DNA from 2 places in the Sphingomonas sp. 10B4 genome. Region 1 is predicted to be linked to the other one. Evidence: riboswitches for the same ligand, from Rfam matches in the RefSeq annotation. Region 1 holds a riboswitch; the other holds the start of a gene.

What was found. Region 1 has a riboswitch for cobalamin ahead of QN347_RS00210 (HoxN/HupN/NixA family nickel/cobalt transporter). Riboswitches for the same ligand answer to the same signal wherever they lie in the genome.
Region 2: it holds a riboswitch for cobalamin, as region 1 does, so the genes downstream of both, QN347_RS13485 (TonB-dependent receptor plug domain-containing protein) here and QN347_RS00210 (HoxN/HupN/NixA family nickel/cobalt transporter) in region 1, are expected to answer to the same signal.

What each region holds. Positions count from the first base shown of each region.
Region 1 covers NZ_JASJVC010000001.1:51,101-55,636, forward strand. Annotated here, with positions in the region: gene lysA (diaminopimelate decarboxylase) at 1-1,045, shown strand, start outside; gene QN347_RS00210 (HoxN/HupN/NixA family nickel/cobalt transporter) at 1,053-2,114, opposite strand; cobalamin riboswitch at 2,348-2,585, opposite strand; gene bluB (5,6-dimethylbenzimidazole synthase) at 2,656-3,297, opposite strand; gene cobF (precorrin-6A synthase (deacetylating)) at 3,294-4,052, opposite strand; gene cobA (uroporphyrinogen-III C-methyltransferase) at 4,049-4,536, opposite strand, start outside.
Region 2 covers NZ_JASJVC010000047.1:9,805-14,340, forward strand. Annotated here, with positions in the region: gene QN347_RS13475 (TonB-dependent receptor) at 1-1,073, shown strand, start outside; gene QN347_RS13480 (response regulator transcription factor) at 1,144-1,821, opposite strand; cobalamin riboswitch at 1,950-2,138, shown strand; gene QN347_RS13485 (TonB-dependent receptor plug domain-containing protein) at 2,275-4,269, shown strand; gene QN347_RS13490 (hypothetical protein) at 4,283-4,536, shown strand, end outside.

The DNA.
Region 1 (4,536 bases):
TTCGGCGGGCGAGATGCTGCATGCACGCGCCGCAGGAATGCCGGCTGAGAGCATCGTCTTTTCGGGGGTGGGGAAATCCCGTCGTGAACTCGCCGCCGCGCTCGACGCCGGGATCGGGCAGTTCAACCTCGAACTCGAAGCGGAAGGCGTGGTCCTCGCCGCGATGGCGGCAGCGCGCGGCGTGCGCGCCTCCGCGGTGCTGCGCGTGAACCCTGATGTCGACGCGGGCACCCACGCGAAGATCTCGACCGGCCGCAAGCAGAACAAGTTCGGTGTTGCGCTGGACGATGCGGCGGCGATCTATGCGCGTCTCGCCGGGCGCGACGGGCTCGATTTGCGCGGAATCGCGATCCATATCGGCAGCCAGCTGTCGGATCTTGCGCCGCTCGAAGCCGCTTACGCGCGCGTCGGCGCGCTCGTGGCGCGGCTGCGCGCGGCGGGGCACACGATCACGCACGTCGATCTCGGGGGAGGTCTTGGCTTGTCATACCGGCCGGGCGAGCAAATGCCGAGCCCGGCGGCGTACGGCGCGATGGTGGCGCGCGTGACGCGCGGCTGGGATGTGACGCTGCTGTTCGAGCCTGGCCGCTTCATCGCCGGCGACGCGGGCGTGCTGCTAACGGAAGTGCTGTGGGTGAAGCCGGGCGCGGTCGACCCCTATGTCATCGTCGACGCTGCGATGAACGATCTTGCGCGGCCCGCGCTCTATGACGCGTTCCACGACTTTGTAGCGGTCCGGCCGAGCGGGCAGCGGATGACCGCCAACATTGCCGGCCCGGTCTGCGAAAGTGGTGACACCTTCGCGATGGGGCGCGAGATCGATGCGGTGGCGTCGGGCGACCTCGCCGTGTTTCGCACCGCCGGGGCGTATGGCGCGACGATGGCGTCGACCTACAATTGCCGCGCACTGGTGCCCGAAGTGCTCGTCGATGGCGATCGCTTCGCGGTCGTCGCCGACCGGATCGCGCCCGAGGCGATGCTCGCCGCACAGCATATCCCGCACTGGATGGCGGAGGTCGAGGCGGCCCCGCGCAAGGCCGCCTGACGCCCCGCTACGGGGCGAGCGCTGGGGGCGGCTCGTGGACCGCGATCTCGTCGAAGCGCATCCAGCGATAGATCAGGAAGCTGATGATCCAGGCGCTCGCGAACAGGCCGATGATCCAGAAGCCGAGCAGATTGAGGTGGCTGCCGAGCCCGTTCGCCACGTCCCAGATCCCGCCCGACAGGCTGAGCTTGTCGGCGAGCAAGGCGGCGGTCTCGATCCCGCCGATCATCACCGCGACCAGCGCCGAGACCGCGGTGATCGTCACGTTATAATAGAGTTTGCGGATCGGCCGGACGAACGCCCATTCATAGGCGCCGAGCATGAGGATGGCGTCGGCGGTATCGACCAGCGCCATCCCGACCGCGAACAGCGCCGGGAACACCAGCACCGCGGCAAACGAGAAACCGTGTGCCGCCTGTGCGGTCGAGAGGCCGAGGATCGCCACTTCGGTCGCGGTGTCGAAGCCCAGGCCGAAGAGGAAACCGAGCGGCGCCATGTGCCACGGCCGCGTGATCAACCGGAACAACGGCCGGAACAGGCGCGAGAGGGGCCCCTTGCCGGCGAGCAGCACGTCGAGATCGTCGGCGTCGTAGCTCCCGCCGTCGCGGACGTGGCGGAAGGTCCTCCAGACCGAGCAGAGGATGACGAGGTTGATCGCCGCGATCGCGAACAGGAAGCCGGCGGAGAATATCGTCGCGATGACGCCCCCCGCGGCCTTGAGCGTCTCGAACTGCGCGAGCGCGTTGGCGGTGGCGGCGATCGCGACCGAGGCGATCAGGATCACCGCGCTGTGCCCGATCGCGAACCACAGGCCGACGCTGATCGGCCGCGTGCCGTCCTGCATCAGCTTGCGCGTGACGTTGTCGATCGCGGCGATGTGATCGGCATCGACCGCGTGGCGCAGCCCCAGCGTCCAGGCGAGCAGCGCGGTGCCGAGCATGGCAGGGGCGGCGTGGAACAGGCTGCCGGCCCAGATCCACGCGCCGATATTCGCCGCGAGAAGCAGCGCGAACAGCGCGATGATGCGCGCCCGCAAACGCCGTTTGCGGCTTGGCTGGAGCGCGGTCATCGGGCCGCCCGCTGCGCGCTGGAGTGATGCGCGGCCGGTACCCGATCCGCGCAGAACGATCGAAATCGCATGAAAAGTCCCCCGGCGTCGGACGAAACCGGCGGGCCTTCCGTATCGACGGCGACAGTCGTGCCGCCCGGACGCCATCGCGACCGGCACGCCTGCTCGTGCGGCCCCCCGCACTTTCGTCGCTCGACGGACTTCACCGTGCCGCGGCCATCCCCTGGACCAAGGCAAGAGCGACCCACGCCGGCAGGTCTCCTGGCTCACGGGTCACCGCCACGCTGCACGGCCTTCCCAGGGCGATCACGCAAGCGTGTCCGGCCCAGTGGCTGCCCCCGTCGCACAGACGCGGGCGATGTGCAGCGCGCTCGCCGCTTACAGTTGCAGGGACAGCCTCGGCTTCGGGGCAACCCCTCACCGCGTTCCCTTTTAAATCCCTCGCGGGACACCAGCGCAGTCACGAGACGGGCGATCCTGGGGACCGTTCGCCTCGATGGATGGCGTATCGAAACGACCGCGCGCGGGCAAGCGCGAATCGTCAGCGCTCGAAGAGGCGATCGGCGAGCGGTTCGCGCGCTTGCCAGTCGCGGCGTTCGAGCTCGGGAATGTCGGAGGGGGCGAGCGGCGTGCCGAGGCACAGCAGGGCGACGAACGACCAAGTCGCCGGCACGTCAAGCAGCGCCGTCACCGCCTCTGCATCGAGGATCGACACCCAGCCGAGACCGTAGCCGCGCGCGTGCGCCGCGAGCCAGAGCGTATGGATCGCGGTGACCGTGGAGTCGCGCAACGTCGCGGCGATCGTCGCGCGGCCAAGGCCGTGGCCGGCCAGTGGATCGAGCGCGTTGAACACCGCCAGGATCTCGGGGGCCTCGCGCAGGCCGTGGAGCTTCAGCGTGGAATAGTGCGCGCGGCGCGCCGGATCGACGAGGCGATCGGCCGCGGCGTGGCTGGCCGTATCGACATGCTCGGCAAGACGGTCGCGCAACGCCGGTGAACGGATGCGGATGATCCGCCAGGGCTGCGCATTGCCGACCGACGGCGCAAAGGCGACCGTCGCGATCAGGTCCTGCAGATCGCGTTCGGGGATCGGCCGCGTATCGAAATGCCGGACGTCGCGCCGCCAGCGGAACAGGTCATCCAGTCGCGCGACGAACGCGGCATCGAAGACCGGTGGCGTCATGGCGGTGCTGTCCGGCGCAGCAGATAGATGTCCATGATCCAGCCATGCTCGGCGCGCAACGCCGCGCGGCGCTCCACGATCTCCTCGGCAACGTCGCCAAGCGAGCCGGCGATCAGCGCCTCGTGTGGCATGCCGAGATAGGCGCCCCACCAGATCGCGGCACACTCCGGCGCCAGCGTGGTGAAGCCGCAATCACCGTCGAGCATCACCGCGACGCTGTCGGCCGCCTCGGGCCAGCCATGCTCGCGCAGCCGGCGACCGGTGGTGATGACCACCGGCGCGCCGAGCGTGTTGAGCGGGATCGCATGCGCGGCAGTCAGCGCCTGCAGGCTGGTGATGCCGGGGATGAGCTGGACACGCAGCGCCATGCCGTCCGCCCGCAGCCGCTCGGCGATGCGCAGCGTGCTGTCGTAGAGCGAGGGATCGCCCCAGACGAGCAACGCGAGCCGACCGCCCTGCGGCAGGTGCTCGGCGATCTGTGTCGCCCAGGTCGCGGCGATCGCATCGTGCCAGTCGCCCACGGCTGCAAGGTATTCACCAGTCGCGTCACGAATCGGCAGGTCGAACTCGACGATCCGAACCGGCCGCGTTAGCGCGGTGGCGCAGAGTGTGCGGCGCAGGTCGATCAAGTCCGACTTGGCGTCGCCCTTGCGCGGCAGCAGGATCAGGTCGGCGGCGTTCATCGCCGCCTCGGCCTGGCGCGTGAGGTGATCGGGATTGCCCGTGCCGATGCCGATCAGATCGAGGTCGATCATGGCGCCTCTTCCTCCATCAGCGGGCCATAGAGGATCAGCGCCGGCGCCGTGCCGATGTCGGTCGCGAGGCTTTCCGCCAGCTCGCTGATCGTCGAGCGGAGCAGCCGCTGATCGGGATGCCCGACATTTTCCGCGAGCAGGGCGGGGGTGGTCGGCGGCAGGCCGTGCTCGACGAGGCGCGCGACGAGCGCGGCGAAGGTGCGTTTGGGCATGAAGATCACCGTGGTCGCCTCGGCATCGGCGAGTGCGGCCATGTTGAGCGCGCCGGGCAAGCCGCCGGTGATGTCGTGCCCGGTGACGAACTGCACCCGCCGCGCGCTGAGCCGGCGAGTCAGCGGGATCGCGGCGGCGGCGGCCGCGGCCGAAGCGGAGGTGACGCCGGGGACGATCTCGAACGCGATCCCCGCGGCGCGAAGTGCGACGATCTCTTCCTCGAGCCGCCCGAAGATTGCCGGGTCGCCCGACTTGAGCCGGACGACGCGCG
Region 2 (4,536 bases), on a different contig from region 1:
GCGCCAGCGCCGCGACCGACCACAACTATTCGGTGTTCGGCAATCTGACCTTCTCGCCCGAGGCGCTCGGCAACGTGCTGCACATCACGGCAGGCGGTCGCTGGACCAAGGACGACCGTCACGGCAGCCTCTACGTCATCAACAACCGTACCGATCTTGCCGGTGCGACCGGCGTCGTTGCACCGTTCGGCTTCAAGAACAGCATCAGCCGCTTCGACCCGATGTTCAACATCGCGTTCGACGCGACGCGCGACATCCACTTCTACGCAAAATATGCGACCGGCTTCCGCGCCGGTGGTGCGAACGACCGCTCGCTGCAGTTCAACGCCTTCGGTCCGGAAGCGGTCAAGTCGTACGAAATCGGCGCCAAGGCCGACTTCTGGGATCACCGCGCGCGCCTCAACGTCGCGGGCTACATCATGGATCGTAGCAACACGCAGTTCGACTTCGACTATTTCGACACCAACGGCTCGAGCCCGACCAACGGCGCGCATATCGAGCAGACCACCAATGCCGGCAAATCGAAGATCCGCGGCGTCGAGATCGACCTGACGGTGAAGCCGATCCCGCAGCTGACGCTGACCGGTTCGTATGCCTACACCTATTGGAAGGCACCTTCGGCCGTGAACCCGCTGACGCCGGGTGCGCCGCCGCAGCAGCTCTACATCGTCTACACGCCGAAGAATGCGGCCTCCGCCGCGCTCGACTATGTGCTTCCGGTGAATATCGGGGATGCCAGCGTCCGTCTTCACCTCGACGGCAACTATTCGAGCAGCCAGTACAGCTTCCAGCTCGAGAGCACCAAGACCGACGCCAGCTTCGTGATGAACGGGCGCCTCGCGCTCGCCGACATCGCGGTGAACGACCATAACAAGGTCACCGTCTCGGTCTGGGCGCGCAACCTGCTCGACACGACCTACGTCTATCGTCGCTCGTCGGCGAACTCGACGCCGGTGCAGAACTACAGCGCGACCGGTGCGCTGATTTCGACCGCATACGGCGGCATCCTCGGCGACTATGGCAATTTCAACGCGCCGCGCACCTACGGCTTCGAACTCTCCGCCAAGTTCTGATCACTCGGCACTAGGCGGGAAGACCCGGTCCGAGCATTGCTCGGGCCGGGTTTTTCTTTGCCTGCGCGGTTCAACCGTGGTCGACCAGCATATAGCCGACGCCGCGGATCGTCTCGATCGGGTCTGGCTCGCCGGCAGCATTCAAATGCCCGCGCAAGCGCCGGATGTAGGATTCGACGACATTGGTCGCGGGTTCGCCGTCGTAGCGCCACACGTTGCGATAGAACATCGCGCGCGTGACGATCGCATTCTTGTTGCGGATCAGCTCGCACAGCATCTGGAACTCGAGCTTGGGCAAAGCCAGCACACGCCCGCCGCGTTGTGCGCGATACTTGATTTCGTTCACTTCGATGTCGCCCGCACGCATCACGCCGTGCCCCCCGCTGCGCGTCGCTCGCCGCAGGATCGCGCGCAACCGCGCCTCGATCTCGACCGCGGCGATCGGCTTGACGAGATAGTCGTCGGCGCCGGCATCGAGCCCGGCGAGCCGGTCGGGCAAATCGCCATGCACGCTCAGCAGCACGATCGGCAGATCGAGCCCGCGCTCGCGCAGCGTACGCGTGATCTCGACCCCGCCGACATAGGGCAGCACCAGTTCGAGCAGCACCGCGTCGAACGTTTCCTGCGTCGCCCGTGCGAGCGCGGTCCGGCCATCGCCGACGATCACGACCTCGTGCGACAGCGCGCCGAGATCGCTCGCGAGCTGGCGCGGCGCGCGCGCATCGTCATCGGCAATCAGGAGACGCACCGCTAGACTCCCGCTCGAGGGTTCGTTTCTGCCCAGCGACCATAACCGAACCGCGCCGCATTGCACGGGCGGCGTAGCGCGACCGCGCGAGCTGATCCAGATGATTGACCCGTTTCCGTCCCCCCGCTACGCGCCTTCCTGCGACAGGTTCCCCGGCGACGGGGATGAAAAGGGAACGGGAAAACCCCGGCTGCCCCTGCAACTGTAAGCGGCGAGTTGCCCGGCCATTTGCCATTGAGACCTTCGGGTCCTGAGAAGGCGGCCGGAACGACGGTGACCCGTGAGCCAGGAGACCTGCCCGTCGCAGTCGTCTTTCGACCGGCCAGGGTGCGCCGAGCGAACGGGGAAGACCCCGCGTGACGACATCGCCGACCTGCATCGTGCAGGCGGGATGGTTCGCGCCCTCCCCCTTGCGCGCTTCAGGTCTCCGACTGTCTACAAGCGGGGACTGCCATGAAACGATTCCACCCATCGACCTCGGGCCTGCTACTCGGCCTGCTGATCGCGACGCCGGCCTTCGCCGACACGCCGCCACGCCCCGACGATGCCCAGCAAGCGCCACGCCCCGATGCGGCGAGCGACATTCCGACCGACGCGAGCGCCGACATCGTCGTTACGGCGACACGCGTGCCGACCGCGATCGACCGCGTCGCAGCTTCGGTCACCGTGCTCGACAAGGCCGCGATCGACCGCAGCCAGGACATCGGCGTCACCGAAATCCTGGTCCGCACGCCCGGCGTCAGCATGTCGCGCAACGGCGGCTATGGTACCAATACCTCGCTGCGCATCCGCGGCGCCGAGACCGACCAGACCGTCGTCGTCATCGACGGGGTCAAGCTCAACGATCCCTCGTCGCCCGGCGGCGGCTACAATTTCGCCAACCTCTTCACCGGCGACGCGAGCCGGATCGAAGTGCTGCGCGGGCCGCAATCGATCCTGTGGGGCAGCCAGGCGATCGGCGGCGTCGTCAACATCGTCACCGCGCTGCCGCAAAAGCCGATCGAGGGGAGCTTCGACGTCGAGGCCGGATCGCGCGAGACGGTCAACGCGCGCGCAGCGATCGGCGGCAAGACCGGGCCGCTGACCTTCCGCATCGGCGCGCAGAGCTTCACCACCGCCGGCATCTCCGCCATCGCGCCGGCGTTCGGCGGCACCGAGACCGACGGCTATACCAACCAGAGCGTCACCGGACGCGCCGAACTCAAGCTCGCCGACGGGATCAGCGCCGACGTCCGCGGCTATTATGCGCGCGGCCGCGTCGAGCTCGATGGCTTTGCCGGCGATTCGGCGGACTTTTCGGTCGATACGCAATTCGTCGGCTATGCCGGGCTCAACGTCGATCTGTTCGGCGGGCGGCTGCGCAATCGCGTCGCCTATGGCTATACCGATATCCAGCGTGACAATTACAGCCCCGAGCTGCCGCAACCGCTGACCTTCGACGCGAACGGCCGCAACTCGCGGCTCGAATATCAAGGCAGCCTCGGCATCGCGACCGGCTGGGACGCGGTGTTCGGCGTCGAACACGAGGTTTCGCGCTTCCGCACCGTGTCGCCCGACGGCACGCTCGGCACGCCGATCCCGGCGCCCGACCGGGCACGCGCCGCACTGACCGGCGTCTATGCCAAGCTCACCGCGACGGTGGCCGACGGGCTGACGCTCAGCGGCGGGGTGCGCAACGACGATCATAGCCGCTTCGGCAGCAAGACGCTGTTCGAGGCGGGCGCGGTGTGGGCGCTGCGCAGCGGCACGACGCTGCGCGCGAGCTATGGCGAGGGCTTCAAGGCGCCAACGCTGTACCAGCTCTTCTCCGAATACGGGAACCAGACGCTCCGGCCCGAACAGGCCAAGGGCTGGGAAGCCGGCGTCGAACAGCGGCTGCTGGGTGGCGCACTGACGCTCGGCGGCAGCTATTTCGAGCGCCGCTCGACCAACCTGATCAATTTTGCCAGCTGCCCTGACGTTCCGACGACGGCGGTGTGCTTCCAGCCCGGCACGACGATTGCGCGCTTTGGCTATTACGCCAACGTGTCGCGCGCCTTCGCCCGCGGCGTCGAGGCGCAAGGCGCGCTGCGGCTCGGGCAGCGCCTGCTGATCGACGGCAATTACACCTATTCGCTCTCGGAAGACCGGTCACTGGGCGCGACCGATGGCCTGCAGCTCGCACGGCGCCCGCGCAATGCGGCGAACGGATCGGCGACCTATACGCTGCCGAGCGGTATTTCGGGCGGCGTTGCGGTCCGCTGGTCGGGCGAAACCTTCAACGACGCGGCGCACTTCACGCGGCTTGCCCCCTACACGCTGGTCGATTTGCGTGCCGAGCTGCCGGTCACCCAGCATGTCGCGCTGTTCGGGCGGATCGAGAACCTGTTCAATGCGCAGTATCAGACGATCTATCGCTACGGCACGCTTGGCCGCAGCGTCTATGCCGGCTTCCGTGGCCGGTTTTGAGGGGGAGATGCCGATGACCACCGACCTTCACGCGCGCCAAGCCGATCTGCTGTGGATCCTGCTCTTCACCATCGCGAGCACGCTCACCACGCTGATCTTCGCTTGCGCCACGCCCTTTCCCGCGCTCGCAGCCTTGGCGGCGGTGCATCTCGATCGCCGTGACGGCGTCGCGCTGATGGTTGCCGCCTGGGCGGTGAGCCAGGCGGTCGGGTTCTGCGTGCTGGGCTATCCGTGGGACGCCGCGACCGCGCTGACCGGCGTCGCGAT